DNA from 3 places in the Nocardia arthritidis genome. Region 2 is predicted to be linked to each of the others. Evidence: riboswitches for the same ligand, from Rfam matches in the RefSeq annotation. Region 2 holds a riboswitch; each other region holds the start of a gene.

Region 1 (5,358 bases), 4.6 Mb from region 2:
CCGCACACCGCATGCCCGGCCCCACATCGCATGCCCGGCCCCACATCACACGCCCGCCGCACACCGCATGCCCGGCCCCACATCGCATGTCCCGCCGCACATCACATACCGGACCCCACACCGCACACCTCGGGCCCCATCCCAAAAAAATACAGCCGGACAGCGGCGGGCCGAGGCTGCGCTGTCCGGCTGATCGATCGGTGTCACTACATGGGCATATCGGGGAACATCATGTTCCACCAGTCTCGCAACATGTCCATCAACTGCATAAACATCGGTGACATCACAATCATCACCTCCTGACCATCTCCCGCCGGTCAGTTCTCGCGTACCCAGAGATCCCGCCGCTAGACCGACGCGAGCGGAGTGTCGTAATCCTTGACCGGCATCGAGTCGTAAAACCGCAGGCCGCGGGCGCCGAGTTTCGTTGCGGCGCGAGCCAACCCGGTGGGCAGGGCCGTGCCCAGTCGTCCGGCTTGGATGAGTGCCCACATGCCGAGGCGGGAGGTGGGCACGATCGTCGCGGCCGCCCGCGCGGCGAATATCCGGCTACGCCGGACCGATTCCGCCATCACCGCCTCGTAGGCGGGCAGCGCGACGGTGTGGTCGCCACCGGCCGCGGCGAGTTCCCCGGCCAAGGTGTAGGCGCCGACGATCGCCAGGCTGGTGCTGCCACCGACCGCCGGGCCGGGGCAGTAGGCGGCGTCGCCGACCAGCGTGACCCGATCCCGGGACCAGCGGTCGAGCCGAAGCTGGGTGATGGAGTCGAAATAGAAGGCGGGCGTATCGTCGAGCACCGCCAGCCACCGGTCGACCTCGGGCGCCGAGCCGGCGAATGCCTTGCGCACCAACCGCTTCTGCTGATCGATATCGCGGTGGTCGTAATCGAGTTCCTGTTCCGGCCGGAACAGGAAGAGGATCCGGGAGTCGGTCAGGCATTGGGCGGTGTAGATCCCCGCGACTCGGCCGACCGCCAACCGCGCGTTGAATTCGCCGGGCACCGCGAGTTCGCGCGGCGCCGAGGCCACCGCGAGGTAGCCGCCCAGAAACCGTTCCGGCACCTGCCCGAAGACCAGCCGCCGGACATTCGAGCGCAGCCCGTCGGCGCCGACGACGAGATCGAATTCCCGCGGTTCGCTGTGCTCGAAGCTGACGCGGCCGTCCGCGGTGATCGCGGTGATGGAATCGCCGAACCGATACTCCACATCGTTTCGTGTTGCGTCGTAATAGATTTCGCTGAGATCGTCGCGCATGATCTCCACATGCCGATCGGAGGCGGCCCGGGCGAGCTTGGCTTGGTCCAATCGCACCCGGCGGCTACCCGTGTGCACGGTGAGGTAGTCGGTTCCGGTGGCGTGCTCCATGATTCGCGGCAGCACACCCATTTGTTCGGAGATCTCCACGGACGGCCGGAACAGGTCGACCGCGTGACCACCGGTTTTGCGCAGTGTCGGCGCCTTTTCGACGACGGTTACGGTGAATCCGTACCGCGTGAGCCAGTAGGACAGGACGGGTCCGGCGATGCTGGCACCGGAGACGAGGATTCGCATATCGCACTTCCTTTGCGAAAACCCGCACACTGCAACAGTTTCCAGGCACGGCAAGAGGTACCGCGCCGACGTTCGTCAGGCGATCGGAGTGTCGCAGCGAGCTGGGAATGTATATGTCAGAACCGGACTGGGATACGGACTATCGCCGGACATCATGTCGTCCCCCACCTCCTCGCCGCGCTGATCACTATGAAGGCACAAAGGGGAACCCGAAAGACGGGCTGGCACCCCTCTCGTCAGAGCTTCGGCACTGCACGACGTATCCCGTTGCCGGGGAAGCCACTTCGGATAACCCCTTAATCCGGGGAGATCTGTCCTGACCCTGGGCGTCTCTCGACGTCGTCGGATCAGTGGCCTGTGTTCGTACAGGAGCCTCGCCTAGCGAGGTGCTGACCTGAAAATACTGACCCGCACTCGCCGGTGAAGTCAAGCGATTCTTCCTGTCGCGAAGGAATTTTCGCGCTCAGGGTGCGATCTCAGTGAAACCGACGGGCAGCGCGGCCGGACCGCGCAGGGTGACATGGTCGCGGTAGGGCGGCGGGTCCAGCAGCAGGCGTGGTTCGCGAACCCGTAATGCGAAGCGCGTCAACGCGACTCGCGCCTCCAATCGCGCGAGCGGCGCCCCGAGGCAGAAGTGTGCCCCCGCACCGAAGGCCAGGTGCCGGATGTCACGCCGCGGGTCGAAGCGGTCCGGGTCCGGATTCAGCCGCGGATCGCGCTGTGCGGCGGCGAGCAGCATGATCATGACCTCGCCGCGGCGCACCGGGAAATCGCCGATCCGCAGGTCCGCGGCGGCGATTCGCGGGGCGAGCTGTACCGGCGGGTCGTAGCGCAGCGTCTCCTCCACCACGGCGGCGGCGAGAGCCGGGTCGGCGCGCAGCGCGGCGAGTTGTTCGGGGTTGCGCAGCAGCGCGAGCACCGCATTGCCGATCAGGTTGACCGTCGTCTCGTGCCCGGCGATGAGCAAAAGCCCACAGGTGCTTATCAATTCGTCGTGGCTGAGCTTGTCGCCCGCCTCCTCGGCGGCGATGAGTTCGGACAGCAGGTCCGGCCCGGGGTCCGCGCGCCTGCGAACCGTCAATTCCTCGAAATATTCATACAATTCGTCGCTCGCCTGGTCGACGGCCGCGGGATCGGCGGCGAATTCGGCGGTGGAGCGCGATGTCGGATCCAGTTTGCGCGACATGAGCGCCGACCAGCGACCCAGCCGCGCCTCGCCTTCCAGTGGGACACCGAGCAATTCGCAGATGACGGTGACCGGCAGCGGATAGGCCAGCTCGGCGACGACGTCGAATTCGGTTCCGGAGACCCGATCGAGTATGCCGTCCACCAGCGCCGTGATCCTGGGTTCCATGGTCTGTACGACGCGCGGGGTGAACGCCTTCGCGACCAGCCGCCGCAGCCGGGTGTGGTCGGGCGGATCGCGGAACAGGAATGCGGGCCCACGTTCGTCGTCGCCGGTGCGGGGGTCCGGGAACTGCGACAGTTCGAAGGCGCTGAGCCTGCGGTCGACGCGGGCATCCGGATGCCGCAGCACCGTCGCGCAGTCCGCGTACCCGGGAAAGACGACGACGGGCGCGGAGCCGAGCCGGAACGGTCCGGCCGCACGCATCCGCGCTAGCAACGGGTACGGATCGGGCCGGTTGGCCGGGTCGATGAGGCTCAGGTAGTCGGCGATACCGATCGGCTCGTCCGTCGTGGTCATCACGGTCCTCCACAAATGCTACATCTACTGTAGCTACAGTCCCTGTAGCATCCTGGACTGAGCCACCCGCTGTCAAGAGCCCCGAAATGACTTTCCAGCCCCCACACAGAACAGAGAAGCAGCGATGACCGAACCGGCGACCCGGCGCAATCGCACCTACGCGCCGCGCATGGCCCCCGAGCAGCGGCGCGCCCAACTACTCGACGCGGCGCTGCGGATCATCGTCGAACAGGGCATCCACAAGGTCTCGATGGATGCGGTGGCGCGCTCGGCCGGTGTCACCAGGCCGGTGGTGTACAGCCAGTTCACCGACACCGACGACCTACTGCGCAGCTCGCTCGAGCGGGAGGAACAACTTGCCCGCCAACAACTTTCCGATATCGTGCCGCTGCGCCCGACCGGCGACCCCGCCGCCGACGTACTGCGCTACCTGGCGGGGTTCCTGCGCGCGGTCACCGAGGCCCCGGACCGCTGGCGAGCCGCCTTCGTACTGGTGGACAGCGCGACACCGTACTTCCGCCGCCGGATGGAGCACTGGCGACGCGAACTCGTCACCGCGCTGGAGGATTTCGTCCGCGCCGCGACCACCGACCTCGACGTCGCGATGACCGCCCGCGCCATCGACGCGCTCGTCTGGAACGCCGGACGCCTCACTCTCGCGGAACCCGGCGAGTTCCCGCCCGCGCGTGTCATCGCCTACTACACCGACCTGGTGCGCACCCACTTCGACCGGCGCTGACCTCGAGTTTCCTGTCGGTGGGCGGCGTTACAGTCCCGCCATGCATCCTGCCACCGCAGTCATCGCCGAAATCGTGCGGGGGATCGAACCGTTCGACGCGCTCGAATGCGAACACATCGCCCAAACGCTGCGCTGGCTGGACGCGACCGATGATGTCTTCCGCCGCGCGAAACCCGCGACGCCACCGCGACATCTGGTCACCTACGCGGTGCTCGTCGACCCGGACGGCCGTGCCGTACTGCTCGGCCTGCATCGACTGGCCGGGCTGTGGCTGCCGACCGGCGGCCATGTCGAGCCCGGCGAACATCCGCTCGCGGCCGCACGCCGGGAGACATTGGAGGAGTTGGGCATCGAGCCCGATTTCGGCGTCGTCGGCACCGCACCGCTGTTCCTGACGATCACCACCACGATCGGAATCGACGCCGGGCACGAGGACGTGAGCCTCTGGTACGTCGTCCGCGGCGACCGCACCCGCGAATATCGGCTGGATCCAAGAGAGTTCGGCGACGGCCGGTGGTGGGATATCGACCGGTTCGCCGTCCCGGAATCCGATCCGCATTTCGGGCGTTTCCTAGGCAAACTGGAGGCCGCGATCTTGCCTTGACGCCGGTGACAACGTTTACCGTTGCGGCCGACGCATCGAAGGAGGTCGCATGCTCATCGGCGAACTGGCCGAGCGGATCGGCACCCGCACCTGCGGTATTACGAACAGCACGGCCTGGTGCGAGCGCGCCGCTCGGCAGGTCGACGCGACCATGGACCAGCTCGCCGCACTGCGCGAACAACTGCTCGCCCGGCTGCGCGCCGCGCCGCCGAAATGTGAATTCCATTGAGCGACATGCGTTTCGCCATCAGCTATAGTTCGCCGTTCCACGGCGTGGATCCGGACCGGCTCATCGCGGTCGCACGGCATGCCGAGCGGTGCGGATTCGAGGGGCTGTACCTGCCCGATCATCTCGCGCTCTATCCGGGAGCGATGTTCGGCGCAGTGGAATTACCCACCCAACTCCCCTATCTGGAACCGCTCGACGCGCTGAGTTTCGTCGCCGCGACCACCGAACGAATCCTGCTCCAGCCACCAGACGATCAGTCATGAGCCGCACAACCAGCGAATCCAGCACGAGCCGCCGCACCAGCGCGATCTCCGACAGTATCGAGCCATGGAGACGCTCGGATCGCAGACGATGTACTCGAATCCGTGGATTTCGGTGCGCGAGGACGTGGTGCGCCGGGCCGACGATTCGACCGGGATATACGGCGTGGTCGATCTCCCCGACTTCGCCATGATCATCCCGTTGCGGAACAACATGTTTCATCTCGTCGAACAGTTCAGATATCCGCTCGGGCTGCGGCGCTGGGAGTTC
Region 2 (5,358 bases):
CAGCGCCAGTGTCCAAATCAGCGCCATACCGTAGTTCTGCCCGGCCTGCGCGTAGGTCGCGACGCCACCGGCGTCGTTGTCGCCGACCATGACGATGAGGCCGGGGCCGATGACGGCGAGCAGCATGCGGAACCGCTGCCAGCGGCTGCGGCCCTCCGCCGTATCGTGCTGTTTGATGGTGCCGAGGGCGCCGACGATATCGCCGACATGTGCCGAATCCAGTGCTGCCGGAGCGCCGTTGGCGGGGGCAACGGCTACCGTCGCGGTGTTGTCGCGGCGGCTGCCGCCATTCGAGAAGAAGGCCATCGCCATTCCCTCGCTTCCTGAAAATCATTGCTGCACAACAGCAGTGGTGAGACTTCAGTGATCCGTTCGACGCCGTCGTCGAAATGCGTATCAGTAGGTGGTGTGGCCGCCGAGCGAGGCGGTGAAGATCGCATTGCGGCCCCGGCTGACGCGCAGGTTCGCCTGCTCCTGCGGGGTGAGGGTGCGCCGGGCACGCTGCTTGCGGGCCGACTCACCCAGTACCGAAAGCACGGTCAGGCCGGGCCGGGCGCGGTTCTTGCGAACCGACTCGCCCAGCATCGAGAACAGGGAAATGTGACGCGGAAAAACAAGGATCGCCATGGCGAACTCCTGACAGGAAAGTCAGTCACCACAACCTTTTTCGGGCACCGCAAAATAACCCGGACACCAAAGCACCGACCCCCTCACCAAAGCGGAATTCGCTTCGTAGGTCGATGGGTGGTTTCAGGTTTCAGGCGGTAATCAGGCCGCGGCGAGCTGGTATCGATAGGGGTTTTCGAACCGGACTCGGATACGGACTATCGCCGGACTTCATAACGTCCCCCACCTCCTTGCTGCCGAGACGCACGCGAGCGTCGCTTACTCATGGCATCAGACCACGCGGTAAGGGATACCCACGCCTGAAACGACGAGGTAGGCACCCCTCTCGTCAGAGCTTCGGCACTGTACGACGTATCCCCCTGGCAGGGAAGCCACTTTGGATCGCGCCTTAATCCGGGACGATCTGTCCTAGCCCTGGGCGTCTCTCGACGTCGTGGGACCAGTGGCCTTTGTTCGTACAGGAGCCTCGCCTAGCGAGGTGCTGACCTGAAAATGTTGCACCCAGACTGATCGAAAGTCAAATCAGTGCCGGTCGGTTCTTCGGTTATGGCTAGGTCGTTGCGACACAATCTTTTTCGGTCCGGTTGCGCAACTGGGGACGCAACCGGACCGAATTGCTCAGGATTGCGCCGGCGCCGCGGGCGGGGTGTTGAGCCGCTGGAAGAATTGGATCGCCGACGCGATGCCGACCGGAACGCCGAGCACGATCGTGCCCGCCGCCGCGCCGAGCGCGACACCGGCGACGATGCCCGCGAGGCAGCCGCCGACCGCGCCGGGCAGGAAGATCGGCGGCATCAGCACCGCGCCGACCACCGCGCCCGCGACACAGCCGACGCCGCCGCCGATGATGGTGCCGACCAGGCTGCCGACGCCGGTGGCCAGGCCGAATTGCGTTCCGGCCGCGCTCAGCGCGGCATCGAAATCGGCCTGCGCATCGATCGGCTTCAGCGCCGGGCTCGGGGCCTGGGTCGCGGTTGCCGGATCGGTGCCGGGGGTCAGGATCGCGGTGTGGCCGTCGATCTCGGCGGCGATCGGGAAGACCTTGTCGTCCAGCCGGTAGCTCAGCGGCATACCCGCGGCCACGTGGCCGTCGGCGTCGAGCACGTCGAACTGGCCGTCCTTGGCGAACAGGGTGCCCGCGTCGGTCTTGACCACGATGGATTTGTCGACGACGTTCGCGGTCCAGTGGATGCCGGGCGCCTCGGTGGACGAATTCTGTTGCGGCGGAACCGCTGTCGACTCGGGAGTGGTGATGTTGAGCGCGCCGAGCGCGACCGCGGCGCCTGCCGCGTAGCTGCTGAACTTCCTCATCGAAAAACCTTTGGAGCTCGGGTGGTATTCATACCGTTTTCGGGCATGACAAAACCATGGCGGGCGGATTTTTGAATCCGATTTCTGCCCGAATAATTCGGGCAGCACGAATTACGCGGTCGCGATATGGCGCGGGCCGCGGATTACGAAAGCGTTCATGGTCGTGTGACGAGAATCGAGACACGACGAGGCCCGGAAAGACCGGGACTCGGATACGGATGGTCGCCTATGGGCATCGGGCCTTTCCTCACCTCCTCGAGGCCGGGCGCACGGGGGCGCGAGCAGGGCGCACGCGAGGAAGCCACCACGGCAGAATCCGCTGGTGGGCACCCCTCTCGTCAGAGTTTCGGCACTGCACGACGTATCCCGCTGCGCGGAAAGCCACTTGGGATCGCCCCTTAATCCGGGACGACCTGTCCTGATCTTGGGCGTCTCTCGACGTCGTCAGATCAGTGGCCTGTGTTCGTACAGGAGCCTCACCTAGCGAGGTGCTGTTTACGGCGAAATCCTGTCATTCCGGAAATCGGAAGTCAATCCGGACATTATTCGGTTGCCGCGCGCCGATCGAGTTCCAGAATCATGGCGGCCATCGCGGCGCTGTACGCGGCGCTCGCCGCCGACGGGCGATCGGCCGGATAATTCGAACGATGGGTGACGATCACCCCGTTCGGCAGGGTGACGGTGCGGTCCGGCACGGTGGCCACGCAGTTGCCACCGGATTTGCCTACCAGATCGACGATTACGGTCCCGGCGGCCATCGTGTCGAGCGTCGCGGCGTCGAGGAGGACGGGTCCCCTCGAACCCCGGTGCACCGCGGCGCAGAAGACAAGGTCGGGCGGCTCGGCCGCGAGTTGGCGCCGCAGCACCTCCGGATCGCCGTCCGGGTTGGCGAGAAAACGCTTCGCGCCCAGGCGGATCGCCGCGTCGGCCTGCTCCGGCCGGTTGCCGACGGCGACCGCGGCATCGCCGGAGCGCACCGCCGTGCCGATCGCGGACAGCCCGGCCTGCCCGCAGCCGATGATCAGCGCGCGTATCGGCCCCGATACCGAAACCAATTGTCGCGCTTGCCCGTACGCGATTTCCCCGGCAATTCGGCTCATCGCCGAGAGCGCGTCGATATCGGGGCGGTCGTGCGCCACGGCCTCGAAACCGACGGATGTGACACCGCGAGCGCGCAATTCGTCGATCCGCGCCGCGCGGTGGATCGGATCCTGGAATCCGACCAGCGTCATATGCGGACGGACCAGCGAATCCAGTTGATATGCGGGCGGTTTCACCCACGCCACCAGATCGGACACGCCGTACAGCTCGGCCCGGTCGACGAGATCCGCACCGGCGGCGCGATATTCGGCATCGGCTATTTCCACACCGTGGCCCGCATCGTGTTCGACCATGAGCCGATGGCCCGCCGCCACCAGCCGCCGCACGCCGTCCGGGGTGAGCGCCACCCGCCGCTCCGCCTTCGCGGTTTCCCGTACTACCCCGGCAATCATTGCGCGACAACGGTTTCGAGCAGACCCAGGCGCAGCAGCACATCGCGGTAGGTGTCGCCCGCGCGGATGTCCAGGATCAGCCGCGTCAACCGGTCGAACAGTTCGTCGAGCAGGTCCGGCGACTCCTGGCCCGGCGCCTTGCGCGGTGCGAGCACATTGAGCCGGACACCGAGCCGCGCCGATCCGGTGCGGTCCAGCGCGACACTGTCCACGCCCGCCGCGGCCAGCAGCAGATCCTCCAGTTGCGCACTGGATTCGACGCCCGCCGCGGCGAGCAGGTCGTCGGTGAACGCGATGGTGCGGAACATCCCCTGCGAACTTCCCAGCGGCCGCAAGACCTTCGCGCCGACGCGGACATTGATCGCATCGATATGCCTACGCGCACGGTCGAGCTGGCGGCGCATCAGCGTGCGATTGTGCGCGAAATACGCCTCCGGCGTGTGCTCGACGATCGCCCGCGCCAGGTGGATCGACTCACGCTGGAACGAGATGGTGAGCCGGTCGCGGATCCTGGCCAGCCATTCGGCGTCACCGGAGCAGGCGGCGCCCAGCTTACATGGACCGAATGCGTTGTAGCCCTTGGAATTTCCGGTGACCGTCAAGACCCGGTCGTACAGTCTACCGCCCGGCAGCGCCAGCGCGGCGATGGGGATGTGCCGTGCCACCATGGCATCGAAGGCCATATCGCAGATGATCGGCGCACCGCTGTCGAGCAGCACCTGGGCGATCCGGGCCAACTCATCCGCCGAATAGTCCACCACCACTGGATTTCCCGGCAACGTCAGCAGCACACCGCACAGCTCGCCGCGGCTCGCGAAGTCGCCCAGGCAGCGCGCCAGCAGCTCCGGATCGATCTTGAACGCATGATCCGGCGCGACCGGACAGGAAACGACGCGCAGCCCGAACTTCTCGACGTGAATGCTGGAACTCTTGTAAAACCCCTCCGGGCAGACGATTACGCCGCCGGGCCGGGCCAGCGTCGCCACCGCCTCCTCGAGCAGCATGGTGCTCGAGTACGGGCAGACGATGACCTCATCCGGATGCACCGCGATACCGGGAACCGTGATATCCGGCGCGGCCAACCTACCGAACAGCCTGCGCGCGGCCAACTCTCGCAGAATCAGCGGTTGCCGCTTGTCGTAGAGCGCGCCATCGCGATATTCGTCCGCGTACTCGGGCGTGACGCCCGGATCCCGCATGGACATCAGCTCTCGCCAGGCCCGGTCGAGCGCGGCGGCGGCGTCCGGGTGCAGCGGCAGCCCGGTTTCGCCGTGGTAGGCGTCGAGCACGCCCGAGTACCAGCGGCCCTCAGTTCCGGCGAACTGCGCATCAGCACCTAATTGCTTGCGCACCAGACGTTTTCGCGCCTCGGAACGTTTCGCGACGGTCGCGAGACCCACCTCGCGCCGCCACGGCTCGATATCGGTCAGCGCGCTCGTCACGACCTATTGCCTTCGACGGGAGACTCCCCCGGCGCGGGCATATCCAGCCAGCGCCGTTCCAATGCCGCGCGGAACCGGTCACGGCAGTCGGCGAGCCGCTCGTATCCGGCCAGTTCCGGATCGGCGACCACATCGTTGACCACGATGGCCGATCCGGCCAGCTTCAGCGCGTAGAGCTTCTCGAAGCGGCGCACCGCGAACGCGACATCGTGCTTCAGCGCCGAGAAGCGGGTCGCCACCCGGGCCTGCCGCGAATAGTCGTACTCACCGACCGCGACATACTGTTCGTCGACGACGAGCATGCTCTGCGCGTTGCGCGCGTGCTCCCGCTTGACCAGCACGCTCTCCACCCCGGATCTGGTTTGCCGCCATAGTCTTTCGTCATAGGGCCAGACGTCGTCGATGGTGTCGAGCACGTACATCCGACGCACATCGATCTTGGGCGGATGCGATTTGTCGGCCAGGCGCAGAATCGCCTCGTGATA
Region 3 (5,358 bases), 4.0 Mb from region 2:
CGATTACGAGCCGCTGATTCCGGTCGGCGTCCCGCCACCGCGCCGGCTGCCACCGCGGCGCCCGCCGCTGCCCCGCCGACCCACCGAGGCACCGTGACGCGCTACGACGACATCACCGATCTGATCGGCAACACTCCCCTGCTGCACCTGGATCCGGGCGTGCATCAGCTCGACGGCGTGCGGCTCTACGCGAAACTGGAGTCGCACAACCCCTTCGGCTCGGTCAAGGACCGGGTGGCCTGGGGCATGATCCGGGACGAGATCGAGGCGATCCGGGCCTGCGGACAGACGCTGATCGAGGCGTCCAGCGGCAATACCGCAAAGGCGCTGCGCATCCTCGGCGCCATGTACGGGATCCGGCTGCGCGCGGTGACCAACCGGATCAAGGTGGCCGAGGTACGCGATCTGTTACAGCTGTTCGGCACCGAAATCGTCGAACTGCCAGGGCTTTCCGAATGCCCCGACCCGACGACGCCCAATGACGTGTATTCGGTGATCGAGGCGACGATGGCGAAGGAGCCGGGCGCGTACCATCATCCGTCGCAGTACACCAACGAGAAGAATGTCGAGGCGCACTATCACGGCACCGGCCGCGAGATCCACGAGGATCTGTCCGCCGACGGCATCACCAGGGTCGACTATTTGATCGGCGGTCTCGGCACCACCGGGTCCACCCGCGGCGCCGCCACCTACCTGCGCAAGCACAATCCCGAATTGCGCACCGTCGCGGTGGTTTCCGAGCGGGCCGACTTCATACCCGGCATCCGGACGGAGAACGAGATGTGGGAGGTCGGGCTTTTCCAGCCCGATTTCTACGACCGGATCGTCACGGTGGAGGCGGGCCGCGCCATCGACGCGACGCTCGCGCTCGCCACCGGCTACGGCGTCCTGGCCGGGCCCACCAGCGGCGCCAGCTATGCCGCCGCATTGGATTACCTTGGCGCACTGGATCTTTCGGGACGCTCCGCCGACGATCCGGTGGTCGCGGTATTCATCGTGTGCGACCGGCTGGAACCGTACCTGTCCTATATCAAGAAGCGCAGGCCGGAACTGTTCGGCCGGGCCGACCGCCGCGCGGTGCCCACCACCGCGGAACTGGCCGCGACACCGGCACTTTCGCCCGTCGAACTGGCCGAGCTGGACCGCATCGGCAGGCCGACGATCGTGGACACCCGCGGCGCCATGGCCTACCGGATCGCGCATGTGCCCGGCGCGGTGAACATCCGCGACGATCAGCTCGACGAAATGTTCGTCCAGGGCATCCCGTTCCCGAAATCGCGGCCGGTGGTCTTCGTCTGCCCGGTGGGCGAGCTCTCGACGCGCTACGCCGCACTGGCCCGGCGGGCGGGATACGACGCGGCCAGCCTGTCCGGCGGCGTCGTCGCCTGGCGCGACGCCGGTTTGCCGATGGAGAGCGGGACATGAGTCGACGGGTACGGGAAATGTCATTCCGCGCGTGTCCCGGCCACGGCTCGCGCAGACTGGCGCACTAGCGCAGGATGTCATGCGCGGGTATTCGCTCCATCGGACTCGAAAGAGATGATGCACCATGCTGCTTCCGTCGAAGAAGACCGTCGCCGCCACCCTGACCACCGTCGGCGCTGTCGGCGCCGCGCTGGTGTGTACCGCACCCGCCGCGCCCGCCGCCGTCACCTCGATCACCATCACCCCCGGGATGAGCTTCGGCAGCTCGTCGCAGTACGGCACCGGCTGCAGCTACACCGCCACCGCCAACGCGACACCGGGTGACGTCATCGGATTCTTCGACCCCACCGGCAGTTTCGACCCGTCCGGCTGGGTCACCGTCTCCGACTCCGGTTCGGTCACCGCCACCTGGCGGCCCGCCGTCCCCGGCAACCACACCCTCTACGCGGTCCGCAGCACCGGCGAATACGTGCAGACCAGCGTGGCCGTCGGCACCGGCATCAACCTCGGCCCCGCCTGCGTGGTGCCGTCCTGACGAGAGGTTCGGTCGGCGCGCCAGGCCCTGTCTCGAAGTCCGGTCGATACAGGGCCTTAATGTAGGCGAGTGCAGACAGGTCAGGATTCAGCCGACGGGGGTCCCCGCATCTGGGGTGGGACCACGCTCACCGAGCGCAGGGAGGCCCGCCGGGCCGCGCTGCTGGAGGCCGCGCTCGACCTGATCGGGGAATCCGGCGCGAGCGGGGTCACCATGCGCGCGGTCTGCCGCAGATCCAACCTGACCGACCGCTATTTCTACGAGAGCTTCGCCAGCCGCGACGAACTGCTCGACGTGCTGTACCGGCAGGTCGCCGACGAGTTCCTGGCGCCGATGACGGCCTTCGCGGCCACCGACGATCCGGCGCGGGACCGGCAGCTCTCGGAGATCCTGGTCGACAAGGTGCTGGCCGACCCGCGCAAATCCCGACTGTTCCTGGTCGAGCCCTATTCCAGCACCGGGCTCGGGCAGACGACCATCGCGGTGATGCCGGTATTCACCCGGTTGATGCAGGACCACCTGTTCGCGCACATCCAGGATCCGGTGCGGCGCAGGCTGGCCGCGGTCACCATGGCAAGCGGCAATGCCGGCATGTTCTCGGCCTGGCTGAACGGCTCGCTGCGGGCGAGCCGGGATCAGATCGTCGACCACTACGTCGCGACGCTCACCATCTATCGCGCTCTGTACCAGGACCAGGCCCCCGATTTGCCATGACACGCGGCGGGGTGTTTACTCGCTGACGCAAGGTGCTCATCGTTCGCTGAGGCTCCTGCACGGATACAGGCCAGCGACCCCGAACGTCGAGAGACGCCCCGGGTCAGGACAGGTCTCCCCGGCCTAAGGGGTGACTCCGATTGGCTCCCATCCCCGGGTTCACGCCGTGCAGTGCCAAAGGTCTTACGAGGAAGCCGTCAAGCGTTCGTCGAGATTTCCCGTTCCTCGGATACGGTAGGCGCACGCGACCACCATGATCGACAAGCGCGCGGCACGATCGGAAGTTTTTGAGGAGGTGAGCCGGATGACCGGCGGTGATAGTCCCAGATCCCTGTTTGCCAACAATTCACCTGGCGACACCTTCGTAGCTCGCGACGGGGCGCATACCCGCCCGTAATCTGCTGTTTCGACGGTGCGCACATCATTCGGGAGAAAGCGTCATGTCAACAGTCGAAATGGTGCTGCGGCTGCTCACCGGCGTCGGCCTCGGTACCGCGATCGGTTTCGAACGCCAGTACCGCGCCCGCGGTGCCGGACTGCGTACCAATGCCCTGGTGGCCGCCGGCGCCACCCTGTTCGTGTTGTTGTCCGCCAACGGTTTCCAGGGCAACGATGCGGACCCCACCCGGGTGGCCGCCCAAATCGTCTCCGGCATCGGCTTTCTCGGCGCCGGTGTGATCATCCGCGACGGGCTCAACGTGCGCGGGCTGAATACCGCTGCCACACTGTGGTGTTCGGCCGCGGTCGGCGCGTTGGCCGGTGCGGGCATGTACAGCACCGCGCTCGCGGGCACCGTCGCGGTGGTCGCGGTGAATATCGCGCTGCGGGCCGCGGGCCGGGCCGTCGACCGCAATCCGGTATCCACCGAGGAGCAGGCCGCCAGCTATGTATTCGTCGCGGTGACCAACGACGACAACGAGGCACATGTGCGCGCATTGCTGGTACAGGCGTTGACCCGCACCGATTTCCGCCTGGTCTCGGTGTCGAGCGCGAATACCGATAAACCCGGCCGGGTGGAGGTGCGCGCCGAACTGGTCGGCGATCAGCGCGACGACCGGCAGATGGAATCCGCGGTGAGCAGGCTCAGCCTGGAACCGTCGGTGACCAGCGTCGGCTGGCACACCTCGGTGAACGAGAAGGCGGGCGGGTCCCAGGCATGACGCTGCTGCGCTCCTACCCCTCCCGCGACGCGCTCGACCGCCCGCGCGCCAGGATCGCCGATGCCGTGGTGTTCACCGGCGCCGCGGTGCTCGTCTATGTGATCGTGCGACTGTCCGCGGGCGCCGCCGTGCCGTTCGACGCGAACACCGCTCCCGCAACGGTTTCCACCGATATCTCGGAGCTGCCCTACTATGCGGCGCGCTCGCTGCTGCGGATGTTCGCGGCGCTCGCGCTCTCGATCGTATTCACCTTCGTCTACGCGACGGCCGCCGCCCGGCTGCGGCGGGCGCGGCTGATCATGTTGCCCGCCTTGGACATTCTGCAGTCGGTGCCGGTGCTCGGCTTCCTGTCCATCACCGTCTCCGGGTTCATCGCGCTGTTCCCCGGATCGCAGCTGGGCCTGGAATGCGCGTCGATCTTCGCGATCTTCACCGCGCAGGCGTGGAATATGACCTTCGCCTTCTACTACAGTCTCATCGCCCAGCCGCGCGAACTCGACGAGGCCGCGCGCAACCTGAGATTGTCGCGCTGGCAACGATTCTGGCGGGTGGACGCGCCGAGCGGGATGATCCCGCTGGTTTGGAACGGCATGATGAGCTTCGGCGGCGGCTGGTTCTTCCTCGTCGCCTCCGAGGCGATCAGCGTGAACAACAATAATTTCGCGCTGCCCGGCATCGGCTCCTTCGTGGCGACGGCCAGCGCCGACAAGGATCTCGGCAAGGTGTTCATCGCGATCGGCGTGATGATCGTCATGGTCGTCGGGGTGAACTTCTTCTTCTGGCGCCCGCTCACCGCATGGGCCGAGCGGTTCCGGGTCGAGGAGTCGGAGGCGGCCGAGGCGCCGCGCAGCCTGGTGCTGAACCTGTTGCGCCGCTCCACCATTCCGACGCTGCTCGGCCGGGTGCTCGGCCCGGTCGTCGCGCCGGTGGACCGGGTGATGAGCGTCTTCGGGCTGGCCGAACATCCGCTGCGCACCTCACCGGCGCGCCGCAGGGCGGGCGATATGGTCTTCGCGGCGGTGATCGCGGCCGGAATCGTCTGGGGCGCATACCGGGTCGTCACCTATATCGCGTCGACCGCGGGCTTCGGCGAGGTGCTGCACGCCTTCGGGCTCGGCTTCATCACCCTGCTGCGGGTGGTGGTGCTGCTGATCTTCGCGACCGCGGTCTGGGTGCCGATCGGCGTTTGGATCGGGTTGAACCCCAAGGTGTCCCGGCTCGCGCAGCCCGTGGTTCAGGTGCTGGCCAGCTTCCCGGCCAACTTCCTGTTCCCACTCGTCGCGGCCGTTCTGGTGTGGAGCGGCGCGAGTTTGAACTGGGCCTGTGTGCTGCTCATGGCGCTCGGCGCGCAGTGGTACATCCTGTTCAACGTCATCGCCGGCGCCAGCGCGGTGCCCAACGATCTGCGCGAGGCCGCCGCCAACCTGCAGCTGCCACGAAAACTGTGGTGGCGCAGGCTGATTCTGCCCGCCATCTTCCCCAGCTACGTCACCGGCGGCATCACCGCCGCCGGTGGGGCGTGGA

The links. Region 2 has a riboswitch for magnesium ahead of F5544_RS39470 (hypothetical protein). Riboswitches for the same ligand answer to the same signal wherever they lie in the genome.
Region 1: linked by a shared signal. The riboswitch ahead of F5544_RS14770 (FAD-dependent monooxygenase) and the one ahead of F5544_RS39470 (hypothetical protein) in region 2 are both predicted to bind magnesium.
Region 3: linked by a shared signal. The riboswitch ahead of F5544_RS21215 (MgtC/SapB family protein) and the one ahead of F5544_RS39470 (hypothetical protein) in region 2 are both predicted to bind magnesium.

What each region holds. Positions count from the first base shown of each region.
Region 1 covers NZ_CP046172.1:3,306,037-3,311,394, reverse strand. The annotation lists gene F5544_RS14770 (FAD-dependent monooxygenase) at 348-1,550, opposite strand; M-box (ykoK) riboswitch at 1,772-1,943, opposite strand; gene F5544_RS14765 (cytochrome P450) at 2,014-3,255, opposite strand; gene F5544_RS14760 (TetR/AcrR family transcriptional regulator) at 3,380-3,994, shown strand; gene F5544_RS14755 (NUDIX hydrolase) at 4,035-4,598, shown strand; gene F5544_RS14750 (hypothetical protein) at 4,648-4,827, shown strand; gene F5544_RS14745 (hypothetical protein) at 4,824-5,090, shown strand; gene F5544_RS14740 (NUDIX domain-containing protein) at 5,155-5,358, shown strand, end outside.
Region 2 covers NZ_CP046172.1:8,704,223-8,709,580, forward strand. The annotation lists gene F5544_RS39460 (NRAMP family divalent metal transporter) at 1-306, opposite strand, end outside; gene F5544_RS39465 (hypothetical protein) at 397-627, opposite strand; M-box (ykoK) riboswitch at 941-1,112, opposite strand; gene F5544_RS39470 (hypothetical protein) at 1,246-1,938, opposite strand; M-box (ykoK) riboswitch at 2,262-2,433, opposite strand; gene F5544_RS39475 (hypothetical protein) at 2,481-3,431, opposite strand; gene F5544_RS39480 (pyridoxal phosphate-dependent aminotransferase) at 3,428-4,873, opposite strand; gene F5544_RS39485 (helix-turn-helix domain-containing protein) at 4,870-5,358, opposite strand, start outside.
Region 3 covers NZ_CP046172.1:4,697,781-4,703,138, reverse strand. The annotation lists gene F5544_RS21235 (decarboxylase) at 1-97, shown strand, start outside; gene F5544_RS21230 (pyridoxal-phosphate dependent enzyme) at 94-1,425, shown strand; gene F5544_RS21225 (hypothetical protein) at 1,550-1,960, shown strand; gene F5544_RS21220 (TetR/AcrR family transcriptional regulator) at 2,030-2,674, shown strand; M-box (ykoK) riboswitch at 2,706-2,874, shown strand; gene F5544_RS21215 (MgtC/SapB family protein) at 3,115-3,834, shown strand; gene F5544_RS21210 (ABC transporter permease) at 3,831-5,358, shown strand, end outside.